4 regions of the Rhizobium sp. 9140 genome follow, and region 4 is predicted to be linked to each of the others. Evidence: predicted binding sites of a transcription regulator. Region 4 holds the regulator's gene; each other region holds the start of a gene.
What was found. Region 4 encodes PhoB, which activates phosphate uptake and scavenging genes when phosphate is short. Its sites were predicted from a motif close to TGTCATNNANCTGTCAT; they were not measured.

Region 1 (5,244 bases), 250 kb from region 4:
TCGAGGCTCGTCACCTGGGTGAAAGGCGGCAGCGCATAGATGCGCTTCTCGCGTCCCGCGCCGAAGAGCTGCAAGGCGGGCGAGCGATCGAGCTTCGGATTGTCGAATTTCGGAATGGGCGAGGGGTCCATGACATAGCGACCCTCGACCTTCACCGGATAGGCATAGGTTGTGGCGATATGGCCGTGCTGGGCGATGTCCTCGTAGAGCTTCACATGCACGAGGCCGTATTCCTCCAGCCCGTGCATGACCCGCGTCTCGGTCTCGCGGGGCTCGAGAAAACGCAGAGGCTCGGGGATCGGCACCTGGAAGACGATGGTCTGGTGCGCCTTCAGCGTCTCTTCCGGAATGCGGTGGCGGGTCTGGATGATCGTCGCCTCCGCTGTTTTGGTCGTCGTCGCGACATTGGCGGTCTTTGCGAAGAAGGCGCGGATGGAGACGGCGTTGGTCGTGTCGTCGGCGCCCTGGTCGATCACCTTGAGAATGTCGTCCGGCCCGAGAATGGCGGCCGTCACCTGTACGCCGCCGGTGCCCCAGCCGTATGGCATCGGCATCTCGCGGGAGGCGAAGGGCACCTGATAGCCCGGAATGGCGATGCCCTTGAGGATCGCGCGGCGGATCATGCGCTTGGTCTGTTCGTCCAGATAGGCGAAGTTATAGGCGGGCAAGGTCATTCCGCGGCCTCCTGTCGGTCCGTCCCGGCGGTCTTTTCCGCCGCATGTTCCTGCCGCAGCATGCGCAGCAGGTCGAGTTCGGCCTGGAAATCCACATAATGCGGCAGTTTCAGATGCTCGACGAAGCCGGTGGCCTCGACATTGTCGCAGTGCGAGAGGACGAACTCCTCGTCCTGCGCCGGTGCCGCCCTGTTTTCATCAAACTCGTCCGCACGCAGCGCGCGATCGACAAGGCTCATCGACATGGCCTTGCGTTCCGACTGGCCGAAGACGAGGCCATAGCCGCGCGTAAAGCGCGGACCGTCCTCGCCGCCGCCCTTGAACTGCGACACCATCTGGCACTCGGTGACCCGGATCGCGCCGATATTGATGGCAAAGCCGAGTTCCGGCAGGTCGATTTCCAGATCGACGAGGCCAATGCGCACTTCACCGACGAAGGGGTGCGTGCGGCCGTAGCCGCGTTGGGTCGAATAGCCGAGCGACAGAAGGAAACCTTCGTCACCGCGCGCAAGTGCCTGAAGCCGGAGGTCGCGGCCGGCGGGAAAGCCGGTCGGGTCGCGGGTGAGGTCGCCGGGCTCGGCATCGGAGGCGATATCCGGCTCGATCAGGCCTTCGGCGTTGAGGATATCCGTCACGCGCGGGTAGGCGGCATCCTCCGTCACGTCACGCCGCGCGCCGGGCGCGACGGGATGGTCGCCGGCCATATCGGGATCGATCAGGCGGTGGGTATAATCGAAGGTCGGCCCCAGCAGCTGTCCGCCGGGAATATCCTTGTAAGTGGCCGAGACGCGCCGCTCGATCCGCATGGCCGCCGTCTCCACCGGCCGGGTTGCGCCGAAACGCGGCAGCGTCGTGCGATAGGCGCGGATGAGGAAGATCGCCTCGATCATGTCGCCGCGCGACTGTCGCACGGCCATGGCTGCAAGCTCGGGATCGTAGAGCGATCCCTCGGCCATGACACGGTCCACAGCCAGCGAAAGCTGGCCCGCGATCTGTTCGAGCGAGAGAGCAGGAACGGAGCGATCTCCCCGACGACGGTCGGCCAGAAGTTTGTGCGCCTTCTCGATGGCGGCTTCACCGCCTTTGACGGCTACATACATGGCTCAGGCCTCCTGAATGCGTGTGGTGCGGGGCAAAGCCAGAGCCTCGCCGCCCGAAACGAGGACGAGGTCAAAGCCGAGCGGAAAGCCGGCACGGTTGGCGGCCATCACGTCGAGAAAGCCGGCGCCCAGGCCCTGCGGCGCGATGTCGGTCGTGGTCTCGATGCCAGGTCCGCGAAGGGTGAGGCGCTGCCCGCCGCGAAGCTCCGCAACCGGCAGGAGCAGTGTGGCCGAACGATCCGGATATTCCGCCGTGCCTACGGCAAATCGGCGCCAGCCGGCACAGTCGCTGTCATCCGAAAGGAGGACGAAACGGGCCGACAACGCGTCAGCGGTTGCCGCAGCACCCGTGTGAAAGCCGGTCCAGGCCTTCACGTCCGGCATGTCCGTCTCGAAGAAAACGGGCGTGTCCGCATCGGCGAGCGCCAGCAGGATCGCGCCGGCCGCAGGGGATATCGGTGCCGGCGGCACGGCAAGGCCGGAGAGATCCGCGACGGTGCCCGGTCGCGCGAAGGCATCCATCAGGGCGCGAAAGGCGCGCTGCGATCCGAAGACGGGTTCGGCGAAGCCGCCGTCGACAAAGGCGAGGCTCATCGGTCTTCTCCCCGGACCAGCGTGAAGAAATCGACGCGCGTCGCTTCCGTTTCTTCCGCGCGCTGCTTGCGCGCCTCGGCATCGAGCGCCAGCGCCGGCGTGACGACATCCGTTTCGATCACGGCCTGCCATGCGTCGAGCTGCCCGAGCGCATCCAGATGTGCGACCATGCGGGCCTTTTCGATGTCGCGGCCGAGAATGATCGAATGGCCGACCTCGCCGCTGTCGAGCTTTACGGTCGCTCGCGTCACGCTCGTCTCGCCAAGGTTGAACGGAGCGCCGCCGCCGCCGATCCGCCCGCGCACCATCACGGCGCCGATCTCGGGGCCGCGCACTGGAATGGCCTGCGGTGCCGCTTTGGCAATCGCGCCGTAGCGTTCGCCGAGAAGATCGGCCGGCATGGACGCCATGGCGTCGAGGGCGCGCTTGCGGCCCGATATCTGATGTTCTCTGGTCATTTCGGATCCTATTTGTCTATTTGTGTAGACAACTAATCTTGATCCGATTTATAACCCGGGAATCGTGACGCCGCTATGACACTACGGCGCGATACGAAGAGAAGGAGCTGACATTGGACGGGCAGGATGACGGTATTTCCCGCTGGCGGCGCGTTGCCGACGGTATTCGCGCATCGATCATGGACGCTGTGGTGACCGACCGCCTGCCGCCGGAAACTGAGCTCGCAGCCGACTACGGCGTCAACCGACACACGGTGCGCCGCGCCATTGCGGTTCTCGCGGCAGAGGGGATCGTCCGGGCCGAGCGGGGGCGCGGCACCTTCGTCAATCCGGTCGAGCCGCGCATCTCCTATCCGATCGGCACGCGGGCGCGGTTCTCCGAGAACATGATGCGCCAGTCGCTGGAGCCTTCGGGCCGGCTTGTCGGATCGCAGAAGGTATCGGCCGACATGGCCATGGCGCGGCTGCTCGGTTTAGCGCTCGGAGCCCCGCTTCACCGGCTGGATCATATGGCCGTGGTGGATGGCGTGCCTCTGTCCCGCTCCACCTCGCATTTCCCGGCTGAACGGTTCCCCGGCATTATCGCCGCCTATGCGCAGGAAGGCTCGATCACCCAGGCGCTTGGCCGTTGTGGACTTGCCGATTATCGAAGGCGCGAGACGCGGCTGACGGCGGAACGCGTTTCGCCGGGCGATGCCGATGCGCTCTCCTGTGCCGGCGATGCCATCGTGCTGGTGACTAATGCGGTGGATGTGGATCTCGACGGCCGGCCGTTGCAGGCGATCCGCACCCGCTTCCTCGCCGACCGCATGGAGCTCGTCTTCGTCAATCCGGAAAGTGCTGCGTGAGCGGACGTCCTATCGGCCTGCCTTCGGCCGATCCACTGGCGCGACCATCAGGTTGATGCCCTTGGAGCGCATGCGCTCCAGATGCTCCGGGGCAATGTTGTCGTCCACGATGACGAGGTCGAATTCGGTCAGCGCAGCGAAGGAATAGAGCGCCCGGCGCTCGAATTTCGTGTGGTCGGCCAGAAGGATGCGCATGGCGGCGCTGTCGAACATCGCCCGCTTGGTCTCCACCATTTCCGGCGACTGGTGAAAAGCAACGTCGTCCAGAATGGCCGACATCGACATGAACACGGTATCGGCCCTGAGCTTCTCGATCTCGCGGATCGTCATGCGCCCCATGAAGGCGTTGCACCAATTGTAGAACTGCCCGCCGAGCCCGAGCAGCGTCACGTCCGGCACGGCCTTCAGGTCGTTCATCAGATTGAGCGAATTGGTGATGACCGTCAGCGGCACCTTTTCGGGCAGGTGATGCGCCATTTGCAGCACGGTGGTGCTGTCGTCGAAGAAGATCGCCTGTCCCGGCTCGATGAAGGTCATGGCCGCCTGCGCGATGGCGGCTTTCTCCCGCGCCTGACGGCTGGAGCGGTAGACGTCGCTGGATTCGATAAGGCTCGTCGGCGCGGCCGTCACGATGCCGCGCGTCTTGCGAAAGAGGCCGCGGCTGACGAGCTCGTCGACATCCCGGTGCGCGGTCATCAGGCTGATGCCGAAACGGTCGGTCAGGTCTTCGATCCGCATCGAGCCCTCGGCCATCACGGCCTCGGCGATCAGCTGGCGGCGCACGATCTGGCGGGCCTGGCGACTGTCGCTGGGAAGCTCGGACATGAACTGACCGACGGTTGTCCTGTTCGTCATCCCTTAGCCCCTCTGTTCGCTCTGTATGCGTCCTAGCGCATAAAACCTCTAACGGGAAACCCGTTCGCAAGGATGCGACCGCCGGGCGTGACAAGGGGCGCGTCAGGAGAAAGAGGGCGCCGCAAGCGGCACCCTCTCTGGTGTCGAATGCTTACTTGTCGAGCACGAAGGGTGCCGAGTACTTGTCGACATTGTCCTTGGTGATCAGCAGGCAATCGAACAGCTGCTTTTCGGACTTGGCGCCCGTGGCACCCGTCTTGATGAAGCTGTCGGCCTGCTTCACGGCTTCTTCCGAGAAGACGGCGACCGGCTGAAGCACGGTGTACTGCAATTCGCCGGCCTTGATGGCGGCGACTGCATCCGGCGAACCGTCGAAGCCGCCGACCTTGACGTTGGCGATCTTGCCGGCTTCCTTCAGCGCTGCGATGGCGCCGAGCGCCATTTCGTCATTGCCCGAGATCACGCCGTTGATATCCGGATTGGCCTGCAACATGGACTGCATCTTGTCGTGGCCCTTGGTGCGGTCCCAGTCGGCCACTTCGGAAGCCGCCTTTTCGAGGTCCGGATACTGCGTCAGCACGGTCTCGTAGCCATTGGAGCGGGTCGCGGCATTGTTGTCTGAGGGTGCGCCGAAAAGCTCGACATACTTGCCCTTGTCGCCGACGGCTTCCACCCACTGCGTGGCGCCGAGGGCTGCACCCTGCGCGTTGTTGGA
Region 2 (5,244 bases), 700 kb from region 4:
GCAGCGAGATCGAAGGCTTTCGCTCGTTGTTGAAGACGGCGCTGCCGGCGGGCAAGGTCATCGAGGTGCCGATGCTGCGCGGCCGCATCCTTGCCTTCAACGGCGAGGACGTCGCCAAGCGCGAGGTCGCGCCGGCCGGACGCTGGGTGCTCCGGGGCGACCGCGGCATTACCTATGCGAAGAACCTGCCGGAGAATTCGCGTCTTGTGGAAGGACAGTGGTGGCCGGACGGCTATAGCGGCGAGCCGCTCGTGTCCTTCTCCGAGCAGGAGGCGCGCGAACTGAACCTGAAGGTCGGTGACACCGTTACCGTCAACGTGCTCGGTCGCAACATCACGGCGCGCATTTCCAACTTCCGCACGGTCGAATGGGAATCGCTGTCGATCAATTTCGTCATGGTGTTTTCCCCCAACACCTTTGCCGGCGCGCCGCATGCCTGGCTTGCAACCGTCATCGATCCCTCGGCCACGCCGGAGCAGGAGGCGGCGGCGCTGCGCCAGATCACCAACACCTATCCGACCATCACCAGCGTACGGGTTAAGGATGCGCTCGACATCGTCAACGGCCTGCTGGGGCAGCTGGCAACAGCGATCCGGGCTGCGGCCGGCGTCGCGCTCGTCGCCTCGGTTCTCGTGCTTTCCGGCGCGCTGGCCGCCGGCAACCGCGCGCGTATCCATGATGCGGTGGTGCTGAAGACGCTGGGTGCGACCCGCGCGACGCTGATCCGGGCCTTCTGCTACGAATATACGATCCTCGGCCTCTCGACCGCGATTTTCGCACTTCTGGCGGGCGGTGTGGCGGCATGGTTTGTGGTGGCCCGCATCATGACGCTGCCCTCGTCCTTCCTGCCTGACGTGGCGTTCCTGACCATTGCCATCGCCCTGATCATGACGGTCGGCATTGGACTTGCGGGTACTTGGCGCGTGCTTGGGCAGAAGGCGGCGCCTGTTCTTCGCGATCTCTGAAGCGCGTCCCGCATTACATTTGCGTCATGCGACAGAGCCGCCCTTGAGAATAGGGCGGTTCCGCATCATATTGTCCTCAGGCTTGCTGAAGCTCCGCAGCGGTGCCCGGTCCGAGTTCTCTCGAGACCTGTCCGTCACTTCGAGCTGATATGAGGATAAGAATGTCCGATCCCAGAAACTTTCGCATGCAGACCGCCGGCGCGCGCGCTGACGCTGCTGTCGACCAGGGCCTGCGCGCTTACATGCTGCGGGTCTACAATCTCATGGCGCTCGGCGTCGCCATCACCGGCGTCGCCGCTTTCCTGGCTTTCCAGTTCGCATTTGCCGATGGGCAGCTGACCGCGTTCGGCCAGGCGATCTATGTCAGCCCGCTGAAGTACCTGATCATGCTGGCTCCGTTCGGCATGGTGCTGTTCCTGAGCTTCCGGATCAATTCTATGAGCGTCTCGGCTGCTCAGACCACGTTCTGGCTCTATGCCGCGCTGATGGGCCTGTCGCTCTCGTCGATCATGCTGATCTACACGGGTCAGAGCATCGTGCGCACGTTCTTCGTGACCGCGGCCTCCTTCGGTGCGCTGTCGCTCTACGGCTACACGACGAAGCGCAGCCTGTCGGCCATGGGTTCGTTCCTGATGATGGGTCTGTTCGGCCTGATCATCGCCTCGATCGTCAACATCTTCTTTGCGTCGTCGGCTTTGCAGTTCGCAATCTCGGTCATCGGTGTGCTGATCTTCGCAGGCCTTACCGCCTACGATACGCAGCGCATCAAAGAAATGTACTTCGAGGGCGATGGTTTCGAGGCAGCCGGTCGCAAGGCGATCATGGGTGCGCTGACGCTCTATCTCGACTTCGTCAACCTGTTCCTCTTCATGCTGCGCTTCCTCGGAAACCGCAACTAAGCACAGAACAGGTCTCGACTTGATCAATGGAAAAGGCGGCTTGGCCGCCTTTTTTCGTGCGCGGGCGCTACCGTCTTGATCGGACGGGGGGAATATGGAAGGAACCGGGGGAAACCGATGTCTTTTGAGGTTCTGCCATGTCCTTCACTTTGCGTGATGCCTCCCTCGCCGATATTCCTGCCATTACGGACATCTACAGCGAGTCCGTGCGCAACGGCGTTGCCACCTACGAGATCGCCGTTCCCGACCAGGCGGAAATGACGACGCGCTTTTCCACCATCACCGAAAACAGCTATCCCTATATCGTCGCAGAAGACGCGGACGGGATCGTGGTTGGCTATGCCTATGCCTCGGCCTTTCGCATGCGCAGCGCCTACCGGTTTCTCGTCGAGGATTCGATCTATCTCGCGCCCGAAGCACGCGGGCGCGGCGTCGGCACGGCGCTTCTGAAGGAGTTGATCGCGCGCTGCGCGGATCTCGGTTTCCGCCAGATGGTGGCCGTCATCGGCGGCGCGCATCCCGCCTCCATCGCCGTCCACCGGTCGACAGGATTTGTGGATTGCGGGACGATGAAGGGAAGCGGGTTCAAGTTCGGCCGCTGGCTCGATACCACATTCATGCAACTGGCCTTGGGCGAAGGTGTCGATAGCCTGCCGGCCGATGGCGTCTATCCGGATACGCTTTACGGAGCCTGACCGCGCGCCTTGCGGGCAATCCTCTCTTGCAGCTTCGCCCGCATCGTCAGCTCTTCACGACCTTCAGCAGCTTGTCGAAGACCTTCAGCACCTGCGTGAGCTCATGCCCGCGCTTCAGAATCATGCCGTGCGTGTTGACCACGGCATAGGCGCCCTGTTTCGCGGCAAGCTTCGGCACCTTCTCCACACGGTAAAGCGGCTGTTCGCCCGAGCGTTTGAAGACGGAGAAGACCGCCTTGTCGCGCATATGGTCGAGCGCGTAGTCGCGCCACTCGCCTTCTCCCACCATGCGGCCATAGACCCACAGGATCTGGTCGAGCTCTCGGCGGTGGAAGGTCACGGGAAGAGGGTCTTTGGCATGTCGATAGTCGCTGAGATCGACGACCACGCTTTCAGATGCCTTGGGGGTTTGGCGATCTTGCAAATCCGTCTGATCGGTCATGCACATTCCGGCCTTTTGTTATGACAGGACGGTAACAGTGTGCCTGAGTGCCGCTGAAAATCAAGCTTGAACGGAAATGTTGAGACGCAGCCGCTCACAACTCCTGAAGCAATGGCTTTTTTTGCACTGCCGCATTGCGGTCAAACCGGTGCCTGAATTCGAGGCTTAACTCTGCCGCGTCGCCGCTGCTTCGGTTCTCCGAAGTACCGCGCGCTGCCCGGCCGGTCGACCAGCGTTTCTTGTTTCGCCGGCTCGGGGTTTCTGTGCAGCTTGCCATGCCCGACCTCCGGTCACGCGGGCGCACAGATGGTCCTGATCGGGATCGGCCTCCGGCCTTTGCCGCTTAGACCACCCGGTCCGGTGATATCGAAACCCTCAGCCCCCAGCCCTCGATATGCCGGACCGGGCAATTTTCCTGTGTCTCGCGGCAAGCCTATTGCGCTGCCATCAGCGTTGCCGCCCCGACGATGGCGCCGGGGGTTTCCGCGTCCTTCATCTGCTGCAGCAGGATCGCACAGCCACTGTCCTTCTCCTGATCGAGCACGGAGGCGGGCAGCACGAAGCGGGCGGACTTCCCGTCCCACATGCCGATCGTCTGAATGTCGCGCACGGCGTGCCAGTAGGACATCTTCTTGCCGCTGTTCTCACCCTTTTCCACGTCCACCACCTTCTGGCGATTGAAGTAGACGATAACGACGTTGGCTTTGCCGTTCCCTTCTCCAATCGTGATATCGATCTCGTCGTCCTTGCGCTCGGCCGAAATCGGAACCTTCATGCCAGCGTCTGCGCCGCTGAGGGCGATCAGCCGTCCCTTGATGCCCGAGAGATTGGCGCCGTTCACCTGATCCCGACCGTTCAGCACGGCCTGTGGCGTGTAGACGCCGTTGCGGCCAAACATCTTGGCATAGGCATATTGACGGGCGGTGTTCTCCTTCGAGGCGAGCGTGTCTGCCCAGCCGAGGTAATTCCAGTAATCCACGTGATAGGAGAGGGCGACGATGGAGCCGTCGTCGATCAGGTGCTTCAGCGCGGCGTCGGCCGGGGGGCAGGAGGCGCAGCCTTGGCTGGTGAAGAGTTCCACGACGCCCTTCGGCTGCGTGACCTCCAGCCCGCTGTCCGCGGTCTTCGCCACGATCGTCTGCGGCGCCGCTTCCCGTACCGCTTCTTGCGCTGCAGCCGGGAAGGCTGCCAGCACGAAGAGGCTGCCGATCAGGCTCAAACGAGAGGTCTTGAAGGCGGGCATGCAGGGTCCACTTCGGGCAGATTCCAATTCGGGCAGGATTGCGGCAGCCGGAAACCGCTCTTTCATACGCCGCAGCGTCCTCAACACAAAGTCACGTTGGAGTGAAATTCTGGCGATGACCGTCTCTGCGCGCCGGACATGCAAAAGGCCGGAACGCGGTTCCGGCCTTCGCAATGTTCAGATCTTTGCGCCTCAGGCGGCGAGGTCGCGCAGAACCGTCTGCAGGATGCCGCCATTGTTCATGTAGGTGACTTCATCCAGCGTATCGATGCGGCAGATCAGCGGAACCTCCTTCACCGTGCCGTCGGCATAGGTGATGACCGCGGTGCGCTTTTCACGCGGCTGAACGTTCGTCAGGCCCTCGATGGTGACGATCTCGTCGCCCTTGAGGTTGAGCGAAGCCCATGTCGTGCCGGCCTCGAAGACGAAAGGCACGACGCCCATGCCGACGAGGTTGGACCGGTGGATACGCTCGAAGCTTTCGGCGATCACGGCCTTGACGCCCAGCAGGTTGGTACCCTTGGCCGCCCAGTCGCGCGAGGAACCGTTGCCGTATTCGCCACCGGCGAAGATGACGAGCGGAACGCCCTCTTCCTTGTACTGCATGGCCGCGTCGTAGATCGACATCTCTTCCTTCGACGGATAGTGGAAGGTGTAGCCGCCTTCCTTGCCGTTCGGGCCGAGCATGTGGTTGCGGATACGGATGTTGGCGAAGGTGCCGCGCATCATCACTTCGTGGTTACCGCGACGCGTTCCGTACTGATTGAAGTCGGCAACGCCGACGCCGTGACCCGTGAGGTAGGCACCGGCAGGCGATGCCGCCTTGATCGAGCCGGCCGGCGAGATGTGGTCGGTCGTGATCTTGTCGCCGAACAGGCCGAGGACGCGGGCGCCCTTGATGTCGGAGATGCCGGAGCCCGACTTGCCCATGCCCACGAAGTAGGGCGGGTTCTGCACATAGGTCGAATCATCATCCCAGGCATAGGTCTGGCCGGCGGGT
Region 3 (5,244 bases), 590 kb from region 4:
GCCGGGCGACGAACACGGTGAACTACTCCAAGGCACTGCCGCTGGCGCAGGGCGTCTCGTTCGATATCGAATAGGTGCATTCGCATGAGGGCGCCAATGTCGCCCTCATGCCTTTAGCTGGCTTCGGCTTTCGCCAGCAACAGGACGAAGGCCGCGAATCGTTCGCCGGCCTCTTCCAGCGGGCCGCTATTGTCGATGGTGGTCAGGTGCGGATCGCCGTCGATGTCGGGTACCTGACGGGCAAGGCGCTGGCGGATGTCCGCTTCGCTTTCCCGGGCGCGGGCGATCAGCCGTGCCGCGATGACCTCGGGCGACGCCACGATATTGACGACCGCCACGCGTGGAAAGGCATCCCGGAACCGGTCAAGCACGGCGCGGCTGCCATTGGCGATCAGCGTACGTCCCTCTTCCAGCTTGGCCTGGCATGCGGCGGGGATGCCGTAATGCAGCCCATGGGCCTCCCAATGCACGGCGAATGCCCCCCGTTCCGCACAGGCCCGAAATTCCGCGGGTGAGATAGCTTCATGATCCTCACCGCCCGCATCCTGGGCGCGCGTGATGACGCGGCGGACGAGTTCGACCTCGGCCGATGTGCTCTTCAGCCGGTCCATGGCATAGTCGATGACGCTGTCCTTGCCGGCACCGCTCGGGCCGACGACGACGATCATGGCGCCGGTGCCGCCGGTCGGGTGATCCGGGGTCATGCGACGCGCCGTCCGTTGCGCCAGACGGAACGGACGATCGGCACGCCGCTCGGCCGTTCGACGCGCATGAGATCTGCCCGCCGCCCGACCGCGATTCGTCCCCGATCCTCCAGTCCGACGGTGCGGGCCGGGTTGTCGCTGACGAGCGCGATCGCTTTTTCCAGGCCGAAGCCCTCGATCGCATCGGCGAGCAGGAAGGGGGCGTGGATGAGGCTGAAGGGGACGTAGTCTGAGGAGAGCACATCGAGCACGCCGCGCTCGGCGAGATCGCGGGCGGCGATGTTGCCGGAATGCGAGCCGCCGCGCACGACGTTCGGCGCGCCCATCAGCACGCTGAGACCGGCTTTGTGGGAAAGATCGGCTGCTTCCAGACTGGTCGGGAATTCCGCCAGCTTGACGCCGAGGTCTATCGATTCCGTCACGTGCGCCGCCGTCGCATCGTCGTGGCTGGCGATCGGGATGCCACGGGCCGCGCAGATGTTGGCAATCGCGATCCGGTGGCGGGCTGAGTTTCGCTCCGACAGTGCCAGCTGCTTCTCGACATAAATCGCGAAGGCCTCGTCCGAAAGGCCGCGTTTGATCTTGTAGTAGAGAATGTACTGATCCATCGTCTGGAACTGGCGCTGGCCCGGTGCGTGGTCCATGAGAGAAACGAGGCCGACCTTCGGATCGTCGCCGAAAGCATCGAACTGGTCGAGCACGTTATCGGTCGAAACCTCGCAGCGCAGGTGGATGCGGTGATCTGCACGCAGGCGGTTTTCCCGCTCGGCCTCCGCCAGCGCATCGGCCATGGCGCGCATTTCGCCGGTAGCAAAGCCGTCGTCGCCTTCCGCCGAGCCCATGCGCAGACAATCGAACACCGTGGTGATGCCGGAGGTGACGATCTGCGCATCATGCGCCTGGATCGCCGCCATTTTCATCCAGCGCAGGCCCGGTCGGGGCGAATAATGGGTTTCCAGATGGTCGGTGTGCAGCTCGATGAGGCCGGGAATGAGGAAGTCGCCCTCGAAGTCCTCGCCGCTATGCACGGTGCCGGTCGAGATATCAGCAATCTCTCCGTCGCGAACGAGCACGGAGCCCTTTACGATGTCATCCGGCAGGACAATGCTGGCATTGGTGAAGATCTGCTCGACGGCCATTCATCTGTCTCCTTCGATCGCGGCATCGCCCAGCGGCATCAGCGAGTGGACGGTAAAGGGGCTGCCGCGCTTCGGCTCGATGAAGAGCGCAAGCGCGGTAACGGACAATGGCTTTCCCAGGAAACCGGCGAAGGCTTCTTCGAGTGCTGCCCGCACGGCAGGGCAACGCTCTTCGGCAACCGGGCCGGTCAGTGTCATGTGAAAGCGGAATTCGTCGAAAACGTAAGGGTAACCCCAGTTCTCGAGATTCTGTCGCTCGGCCGGGGGCAGCGTTTCGGGCTTCCGCCGGGCGATATCTTCCGCCGACAGGGCGGCCCGGAACGGCTCGAACCGGCGCACGGTCTCGGCGGCGAAGCTCGCAAGCGCATCCGAAGGCGCGCCGGGAACGAGCGCGAAGAAGGGGCCGAGTTGACCGAGCGTCAGGGACGGGATCTCGAAGGGCTCGCATTCGGCCGAAAACTCGTCGAGGGCTGCAAGGAGTTCGGCTTCCGTGCGGCCGGGGGCGAGCGCGAAGGGGGCCTTCAGCGTGGCGTGGAAGCCGTAGCGCCGGGGCTCTGCCGTCAGCATGCCGAGCTCTTCCGTCGTGAAGCCGGGAACCTCGGGTGTCGGCACCCGGCCATCGAGAAAGGCATCGCGCGACAGCCAGGCTGCGGCGGCCAGCGTCAGGGCGTCATCTTTCGGCGGGGTGAAGTAAAGGGCGTAGCGCATCGCATCCTCGATCATGGCCTGCTTCCGGTCTTTGCGCAGTCGGCAAAGCCCTGGCGGTCGTTCCTATTCCCACCGCCCGAGCACCAGGTGACGCGTGTCGAAGCGGGTTCGGGTCTGTGCCGTCGTTTTGCGGCACGCGTGTCATTCTCATGTGACGACGTCATGACATCGCGGGTGGTTCCCGCCTTCCCTCTTTTTGTCAGCGTTTTTCTGTCCCCGCGTACCTTGGAGAATCACCGGAGCATTCATACCGAACGTCCTTAAAGCGCTTCTGCCGCCGGAGTCACGGGGCAGAAGCGCTTCAGCACAAGCCGGGGGCAGGTGCGTCAAAAATGGCGCAGATCGGGTGCCGGAGTTCCAGCAGACGGCGCTCACGCCGTCTGGAGATCGGCGAGGCCTTCCAGGGCGGCGGCAATGACGGCGTCGAGCGGCCGGTCGATATCGACGGTGACGACGAGGTCTTCGCCCGTCGGCGTTTCCAGCGTCCTGAACTGGCTGTCGAGAAGGGAGGTGGGCATGAAATGGCCGGTGCGATGGCCCATGCGGGATTCGAGGACGGCTCGCGTTCCTGTGAGGTAGACGAAGGCGAGCCTGCCGCCCGCCGCTTTGCGCAGATGGTCGCGGTAGACCTTCTTCAGCGCGGAGCAGGACACGACGACCGCATGGCCTGCGTCAGATCCCTCGTGGAGGGCCTTGCCGACGGCGTCGAGCCACGGCCAGCGGTCCTCATCGGTCAGCGGCGTGCCCGCCGACATCTTGGCGATGTTTTCCGGCGGGTGCAGGGCGTCGCCCTCAATGAAGTCGGTTGCGAAAGCCGCGGCGATGGCCTCGCCGACGGAGCTTTTGCCGCAGCCGCTAACCCCCATGACCACAACGGGAGCGGGAAGATGCGCCGTTGCGGCTTCAGGCTGGGATGTGCGGGGGACGGAAGGCCCCCCGTTTTTTCTATCGATGTCCGGCACGTGGATCAGCCCATCTTCGCGTAGGTGGCCGCCATATCGGCCATGCGCTTGATGCGGATCGACGGTGCCTTGCCGGCCGTGCGGAAGGCCTCGAAACGCTCCAGGCAGACGTCGGTCATCAGCGCCGTCGCGGGCTTCAGGTAGCTGCGCGGATCGAAATTCTCCGGCTTTTCTTTGAAGCACTTGCGGATCGTCCCGGTCATCGCGAGACGCAGGTCGGTGTCGATATTGACCTTGCGCACGCCGAAGGGAATGCCGCGCTGGATTTCCGATACCGGCACGCCCCAGGTCTGGGTCATTTCCCCGCCATAGGCCGTGAAGAGATCCTGCAGGTCCTGCGGTACCGTGGAGGAGCCGTGCATGACGAGGTGGGTGTTGGGAAGGGCCTTGTGGATCCTCTCGATCGTCTCGATCGACAGGATGTCGCCATCCGGCGCGCGGGTGAACTTGTAGGCGCCATGGCTGGTACCGATGGCGACGGCCAGCGCATCGACGCCGGTCTTGCTGACGAAGTCGAGCGCCTGTTCCGGGTCGGTCAGCAGTTCCTCGCGGGTCAGCTTGCCTTCGAAGCCGTGGCCGTCTTCCTTTTCGCCCGCGCCGGTTTCCAGATTGCCGAGGCAGCCGAGTTCGCCTTCGACGGAAACGCCGGCCGCGTGCGCGATCTTCACGACTTCGGCTGTGACCGCGACGTTGTATTCATAGCTTGCCACCGTCTTGCCGTCGGCCAGCAGAGAGCCGTCCATCATGACGGAGGTGAAGCCATTGGTGATGGCCGAGATACAGGTGGAAGGCTGGTCGCCGTGATCGAGATGAAGGCAGATCGGAATGTGCGGATACTCCTCGGCGGCGCCGAGGATGAGGTGCCGCAGGAAGCCGTCGCCGGCATAGGCCCGCGCACCGCGGCTGGCCTGAAGGATAACGGGGCTGTCGGTCTTGTCCGCCGCCCGCATGACCGCCTGCACATATTCCAGGTTGTTCACGTTGAAGGCCGGCACCGCATAGTCGTTTTCGGCCGCATGATCCAGCAATTGCCGAAGGCTGATCAGTCCCATACACACTCTCCCATTGTGCCGGCCGCTCTGGTTGCGGCGGCTCTTTTCCCATGCTCCGGGCGGGGCTTCACACGGAACGTCCCAAGTGACGTCGTGGTGCCCTCGCAGCGACTACCGCCGGATCTCTATCTGGTTGACCAGCATAAGGATCGCAACTGTTTTGGCAACGGAGAAGGCCGCTATTCGTCGGCCGGATGAAATTCCTTTAGCGTCTGCTCACGGAAAAAGATGAAGAGGCCTGAGGCAACAATGAGGGCTGCACCGATGATGACTGTCGGGCGTGGCGTATCTCCGAAGAAGATCCAGCCGAAGACCACCGCCCAGAAAAGCAGCGTGTATTGCAAGGGAACGACGGTCGCGGCATCCGCAAGCTTCAGAGAGCGGCTGACGAGAACGTGGGCGAGCATGGCGACGACGCCGAGAAGGGCCGGAAGCAGGATCGTCGCGGGATCGAGCGGCTTCCAGCTGCCGGGGACGACGGCGACGCCGATGAGCGAGAAGACCAGCGAGCCGACGAACTGCCAGACGACCAGCGTCGTATCCGGCGTGGTGCGCAGCGTGCGGCCGAGCATGATGGCAAAGGCAAAGCAGGCGCTGCCGAAGAGCGCGACCAGTGCGGGCATCGACAGGCTTTCGCGCGATGGATCGAGCGCGATGAGCACGCCGGCAAAGCCGATGA
Region 4 (5,244 bases):
TACGGTCTGCTCGGCCTGTCGATCTTCATCAACTTTGCCGGTATGCCCCGCTCGGCAGCCCTCGTCGGCGGTCTCGTCCTCACGCTGATGACGCTGCCCACGATCATCATCGCCACGCGTGCGGCGCTGAAGGCCGTGCCGCCGTCGATCCGGGCTGCGGCCCTCGGCCTTGGCGCCTCGAAGATGCAGACGATCTTCCACCACGTGCTTCCGCTTGCCATGCCGGGTATCCTGACGGGGACCATTATTGGCCTTGCGCATGCACTGGGTGAAACCGCGCCACTGCTTCTCATCGGCATGGTGGCCTTCGTGGTCGATTTCCCGGGCTCGCCGCTCGAACCTTCCACGGCACTGCCGGTCCAGATCTACATGTGGGCCAACGAAGCCGAACGTGCATTTGTCGAACGGACCTCCGGCGCGATCATCGTGCTCCTGATCTTCCTGGTGGTCATGAACCTTGGCGCAATCCTGTTGCGGCGCCGCTTTGAACGACGCTGGTAGTGAGGTAGAAAACAATGAACATGATGTCAGAAGCGACTCTCGAAAAGGCGGTCGATCAGAAGATGAATGCTGTCCCTCACAAGATGATTGGCAAGGATGTGTCGGTCTACTACGGCGAAAAGCGCGCGCTGTTCGACGTGAACCTCAACATCCGCGAAAACACGGTCACGGCGCTGATCGGCCCCTCGGGCTGCGGCAAGTCAACCTTCCTGCGGACGCTCAACCGCATGAACGACACGATCGACCACTGCAAGGTCACGGGCAAGATCACGCTCGACGGCGGTGATATCTACGATCCCTCGATCGACGTCGTCGAACTGCGCGCCCGCGTCGGCATGGTTTTCCAGAAGCCGAACCCGTTTCCGAAGTCCATCTATGAAAACGTGACCTACGGGCCGAAGATCCACGGTCTCGCCCGCACCAAGGCCGAACTCGACGCCATCGTCGAGCAGAGCTTGCAGAAGGCCGGTCTGTGGAACGAGGTCAAGGACCGCCTGCACGAGTCGGGCACCGGCCTTTCCGGTGGCCAGCAGCAGCGTCTCTGCATCGCGCGCGCCGTTGCCGTCAGCCCCGAAGTCATCCTCATGGACGAGCCCTGTTCGGCGCTCGACCCGATCGCCACCGCCAAGGTCGAGGAACTGATCCACGAGCTGCGCGCCAACTACACGATCGTGATCGTCACGCACTCCATGCAGCAGGCAGCCCGCGTCTCGCAGCGCACCGCCATGTTCCACCTCGGCAATCTTGTCGAGGAGAACGACACCGACAAGATGTTCACCAATCCGGATGACCAGCGCACCCAGGATTACATCATGGGCCGCTTCGGCTGATCGGTCGCCCGACCGACAGCCTTGTGCCCGTGACCGAACTCCAAGGACAGGATCCATGGCAACCCATATCGCATCCGTCTATGACGAAGACCTGAAATATCTGAGCCGCCGTATCTCCGAGATGGGTGGCCTTGCCGAGCAGATGGTGGCCGAATCCGTTCGCGCCCTCGTCAATGCCGATCTGGGTCTTGCCCAGAAGGTCATCTCCGACGACGTCGTGCTTGACGACGCCGAGCGCCAGATCGGCGAGAAGGCGATCGTGACGATTGCCAAGCGCCAGCCGATGGCGGCCGACCTGCGCGAAATCATGGGGTCGATCCGCATTGCGGCCGATCTGGAGCGCGTGGGCGATCTCGGCAAAAATACGGCCAAGCGCGTCATCGCCGTCTCCAGCGCCAGCCTGCCGCGGCAGCTGTCCCGCGGCATCGAGCATCTGGCCGAGTTGACGCTGATGCAGCTGAAGGAAGTGCTGGATGTCTACGCATCCCGCTCGGCCGAGAAGGCAAAGGCCATTCGCGAGCGTGATAGCGAGATCGACGCGATCTACACCTCGTTGTTCCGCGAGCTTCTAACCTACATGATGGAAGACCCGCGCAACATCACGCCCTGCACGCATCTCCTGTTCTGCGCCAAGAACATCGAGCGCATCGGCGACCACGCGACCAACATCGCCGAGACGATCTACTACATGACGACCGGTGCGCAGCCGCTGGGCGAACGTCCGAAGGACGACTCGTCGAACACCGTCGGCGCACTCGCCACCTGAGCGAGCGGCGCGGGAGCCGAAATGCTCCTGCGCCGTTGCTTCCGGTCTCGATGCCGGCGGACGTTCGGCTGAAGGATATGCAGCCATCCGGTGGCCTCTGCGCCGCGCATGAACTGTCAACGATGATCGCCGCCCTCGGGTTCTGGCGAAAGCCTTGTCGCGTGACAAGGAGACTACGGAGTCCAGAAATGCAGCCGAAAATTGCCGTTGTCGAAGATGAAGAAGCGCTGAGCGTCCTCCTGCGTTACAATCTTGAGGCCGAAGGCTTCGATGTCGACACCATCAACCGGGGCGACGAGGCAGAGGTGCGGCTGCAGGAGCGGCTGCCCGATCTTCTGATCCTCGACTGGATGCTGCCCGGCGTTTCCGGCATCGAGCTCTGCCGTCGCCTGCGCCAGCGCAGCGAAACGGAGCGCCTGCCGATCATCATGCTGACGGCGCGGGGCGAAGAGAGCGAGCGGGTTCGCGGCCTTGCCACTGGCGCCGACGACTATGTCGTGAAGCCATTTTCGACGCCCGAGCTGATCGCGCGCGTGAAGGCCATGCTGCGCCGTGCGCGTCCCGAAGTCCTGTCCTCGCTTCTGAAATGCGGCGATATCGAGCTGGACCGCGAAACCCACCGCGTTCACCGCAAAACCCGCGAAGTCCGCCTCGGGCCGACGGAGTTTCGCCTGCTCGAATTCTTCATGGCCTCGCCCGGTCGCGTCTTCTCCCGCTCGCAGCTTCTCGACGGCGTCTGGGGTCATGACATCTATGTGGACGAACGCACCGTCGACGTCCATGTCGGCCGCCTGCGCAAGGCCCTCAATTTCTCCAACATGCAAGACGTCATCCGCACGGTCCGCGGCGCAGGCTACTCGCTGGAAAGCTGATGATATGACGCTTTGCTCCCGAAGCATAACGTCTTCGAGGGCTGCATCGCTGTCGATTGCCCAGGTCCGGTGCAGACGAAGCATCCTTCATCATCCATAACGCAAAAGGCCTTCTTCACAGAACGAAGAAGGCCTTTTCGTTGTGGTCTACCAGGCGTTTATCGCGCGCGGCGACGTTCTGCCGAGGGCTGGTAGGCCAGCTTGGCGTGGAATGTGCAGTAGGGCGAGGTATCCGGAGAGTCGTTGCCGCAGAAGTGGAATTCGTCCTTCATGGGATCGCCGATCGGCCACTTGCAGGTGCGGTCGGTAAGCTGTGTCAGAACGAGCTTGCGCGACATCGGTACGACGACATTGCTGCCCGTTGCGCCGCTCGTCCCGCTGCCGGTCACCGTCAGTGCGGTTTCCGGTGCGAAGGCGCCTTCGGAATCCGCGTTCACGTTCATCGTGTTGACCGGGCGTGCCATGGGACGCAGCGGTGCTGCGCGCGGGGCGGCGTTGGCGACGACGGCTTCCGGCGCTGCCGGGCGTGCGGCAACGACCGGACGCTTCGGGCGGTTTGCGCTCGGGGCGGCACCACCGGCTTTCGCACGACCGGGAAGCGACAGGCGATGAACCTTGCCGATAACGGCGTTACGGCTGACACCGCCGAGCTGTGCCGCGATCTGGCTCGCGCTCAACCCCTCGGCCCAGAGCTTCTTCAGTCTCTCAACCCGCTCGTCAGTCCAATTCATGGTCGTCTCCGTTCCAGGCCGTTCATGAAGGACGAATCCCTCACCGCGCCCCGGATGGCTCCGAAGCTGCAACGCCTTGACTCTTTTGGTGACTAGGTCCGCCGCATGCGTCTAGCAATTATTTGCTAACCTAGAGACGGGGTGACTCCCTGACAAGAGTCCGGGGAATCGACCCGAATCGATTTTTGGGTTTTCCCCAACTTGCTGTCACCGCGTGATATATTTGCAAGGCCTTTTCTCCAGAAAGCATCGCGCCCGAAAAACGCGCGACAAGGCCGTAATTCCGGGACTTTTGTTGACAGCAGCACCTGAAATACCGATAGTGCGCTCGCCGCCGTCAGGGCGGTATTTTTCATTCCGGGCCGGCACTGCCGGTCTCTGCAAAACAGATCGAACCTTCCCGCAGACCGCGCGGACAGGACGAGGAGATTGGCACGATGGCCGAGGCAACCCCACTTTACGAGACCTACATGCGCGCGCCGCTGCGCTTCGAGCGCGGCGAGGGTGTCTGGCTGGTGGCGGAAGATGGCGCGCGCTATCTCGATTTCGCTGCCGGCGTCGCGGTCAATTCACTTGGCCACGCCCATCCGCATCTGGTGGCGGCGCTGAAGGATCAGGCCGAAAAGGTCTGGCATCTGTCGAACCTCTACGAGATTCCCGGCCAGGAAAAGCTTGCCAAGCGCCTGACCGACAACACGTTTGCCGACAAGGTCTTCTTCACCAACTCGGGCGCGGAAGCGCTGGAATGCGCCATCAAGACCGCGCGCCGCTATCAGTTCGCCAAGGGCCGGACGGAGCGTTTCCACGTCATCACCTTCGAAGGCGCGTTCCACGGCCGCACGCTTGCGACGATCGCAGCCGGCGGGCAGGCAAAGTATCTCGAAGGCTTCGGTCCCAAGGCGCCCGGCTTCGTGCAGGTTCCCTTCGGCGATCTCGATGCCGTCAAGGAGGCGATCACCGAGGAAACGGCTGCGATCCTGATCGAGCCGATCCAGGGCGAGGGCGGCATACGCCCGGCGCCCAAGGCTTTCCTGCAGGCGCTGCGCGACCTCTGTGACGAATACGGGCTGATGCTGATTTTCGACGAAGTCCAGTGCGGCGTCGGTCGTACCGGCAAGCTCTTCGCCTATGAATGGTCCGGTATTACACCGGATATTCTGGCGGCGGCCAAGGGTATCGGCGGCGGCTTTCCGCTTGGCGCCTGCCTTGCGACGGAAGAGGCCGCCTCCGGCATGGTTGCCGGCACGCATGGCTCCACATATGGCGGCAACCCGCTCGCCATGGCCGTCGGCAATGCCGTGCTTGACGTGGTTCTGGGCGACGGCTTTCTGGAACACGTGCGCGATGTTGCGCTCGTCTTCCGCCAGGGCCTGGCGTCGCTTGCCGACCGCTTCCCAGATGTGATCGAGGAAATCCGCGGCGAAGGCCTTATGCTCGGCATCAAGGCGGTGGTTCCCTCGGCAGATCTGCTGAAAGCGATCCGGGCGGAAAAGATGCTGGCGGTGCCTGCTGGCGAAAACGTCATTCGCCTGCTTCCGCCGCTG

Region 1: phnF (phosphonate metabolism transcriptional regulator PhnF) is a predicted target of PhoB. The motif match lies at 2,891-2,907, and genes of this name have one in related genera.
Region 2: GA0004734_RS02390 (DUF2794 domain-containing protein) is a predicted target of PhoB. The motif match lies at 3,022-3,038, and genes of this name have one in related genera.
Region 3: GA0004734_RS02870 (DUF1045 domain-containing protein) is a predicted target of PhoB. The motif match lies at 2,703-2,719, and genes of this name have one in related genera.

What each region holds. Positions count from the first base shown of each region.
Region 1 covers NZ_FJUR01000001.1:965,022-970,265, forward strand. The annotation lists gene GA0004734_RS04425 (alpha-D-ribose 1-methylphosphonate 5-phosphate C-P-lyase PhnJ) at 1-674, opposite strand, end outside; gene GA0004734_RS04430 (carbon-phosphorus lyase complex subunit PhnI) at 671-1,774, opposite strand; gene phnH (phosphonate C-P lyase system protein PhnH) at 1,778-2,368, opposite strand; gene phnG (phosphonate C-P lyase system protein PhnG) at 2,365-2,826, opposite strand; gene phnF (phosphonate metabolism transcriptional regulator PhnF) at 2,940-3,674, shown strand; gene GA0004734_RS04450 (DeoR/GlpR family DNA-binding transcription regulator) at 3,684-4,529, opposite strand; gene GA0004734_RS04455 (D-ribose ABC transporter substrate-binding protein) at 4,681-5,244, opposite strand, start outside.
Region 2 covers NZ_FJUR01000001.1:513,513-518,756, reverse strand. The annotation lists gene GA0004734_RS02405 (ABC transporter permease) at 1-965, shown strand, start outside; gene GA0004734_RS02400 (Bax inhibitor-1/YccA family protein) at 1,127-1,864, shown strand; gene GA0004734_RS02395 (GNAT family N-acetyltransferase) at 2,002-2,559, shown strand; gene GA0004734_RS02390 (DUF2794 domain-containing protein) at 2,606-3,001, opposite strand; gene GA0004734_RS02385 (DUF1223 domain-containing protein) at 3,435-4,244, opposite strand; gene acnA (aconitate hydratase AcnA) at 4,437-5,244, opposite strand, start outside.
Region 3 covers NZ_FJUR01000001.1:624,930-630,173, reverse strand. The annotation lists gene GA0004734_RS02885 (L-piperidine-6-carboxylate dehydrogenase) at 1-74, shown strand, start outside; gene phnN (phosphonate metabolism protein/1,5-bisphosphokinase (PRPP-forming) PhnN) at 114-704, opposite strand; gene GA0004734_RS02875 (alpha-D-ribose 1-methylphosphonate 5-triphosphate diphosphatase) at 701-1,843, opposite strand; gene GA0004734_RS02870 (DUF1045 domain-containing protein) at 1,844-2,551, opposite strand; gene GA0004734_RS02865 (gluconokinase) at 2,923-3,417, opposite strand; gene fba (class II fructose-bisphosphate aldolase) at 3,519-4,565, opposite strand; gene GA0004734_RS02855 (DMT family transporter) at 4,745-5,244, opposite strand, start outside.
Region 4 covers NZ_FJUR01000001.1:1,211,428-1,216,671, forward strand. The annotation lists gene pstA (phosphate ABC transporter permease PstA) at 1-501, shown strand, start outside; gene pstB (phosphate ABC transporter ATP-binding protein PstB) at 516-1,331, shown strand; gene phoU (phosphate signaling complex protein PhoU) at 1,387-2,097, shown strand; gene phoB (phosphate regulon transcriptional regulator PhoB) at 2,286-2,969, shown strand; gene GA0004734_RS05645 (GcrA family cell cycle regulator) at 3,128-3,700, opposite strand; gene GA0004734_RS05650 (aspartate aminotransferase family protein) at 4,138-5,244, shown strand, end outside.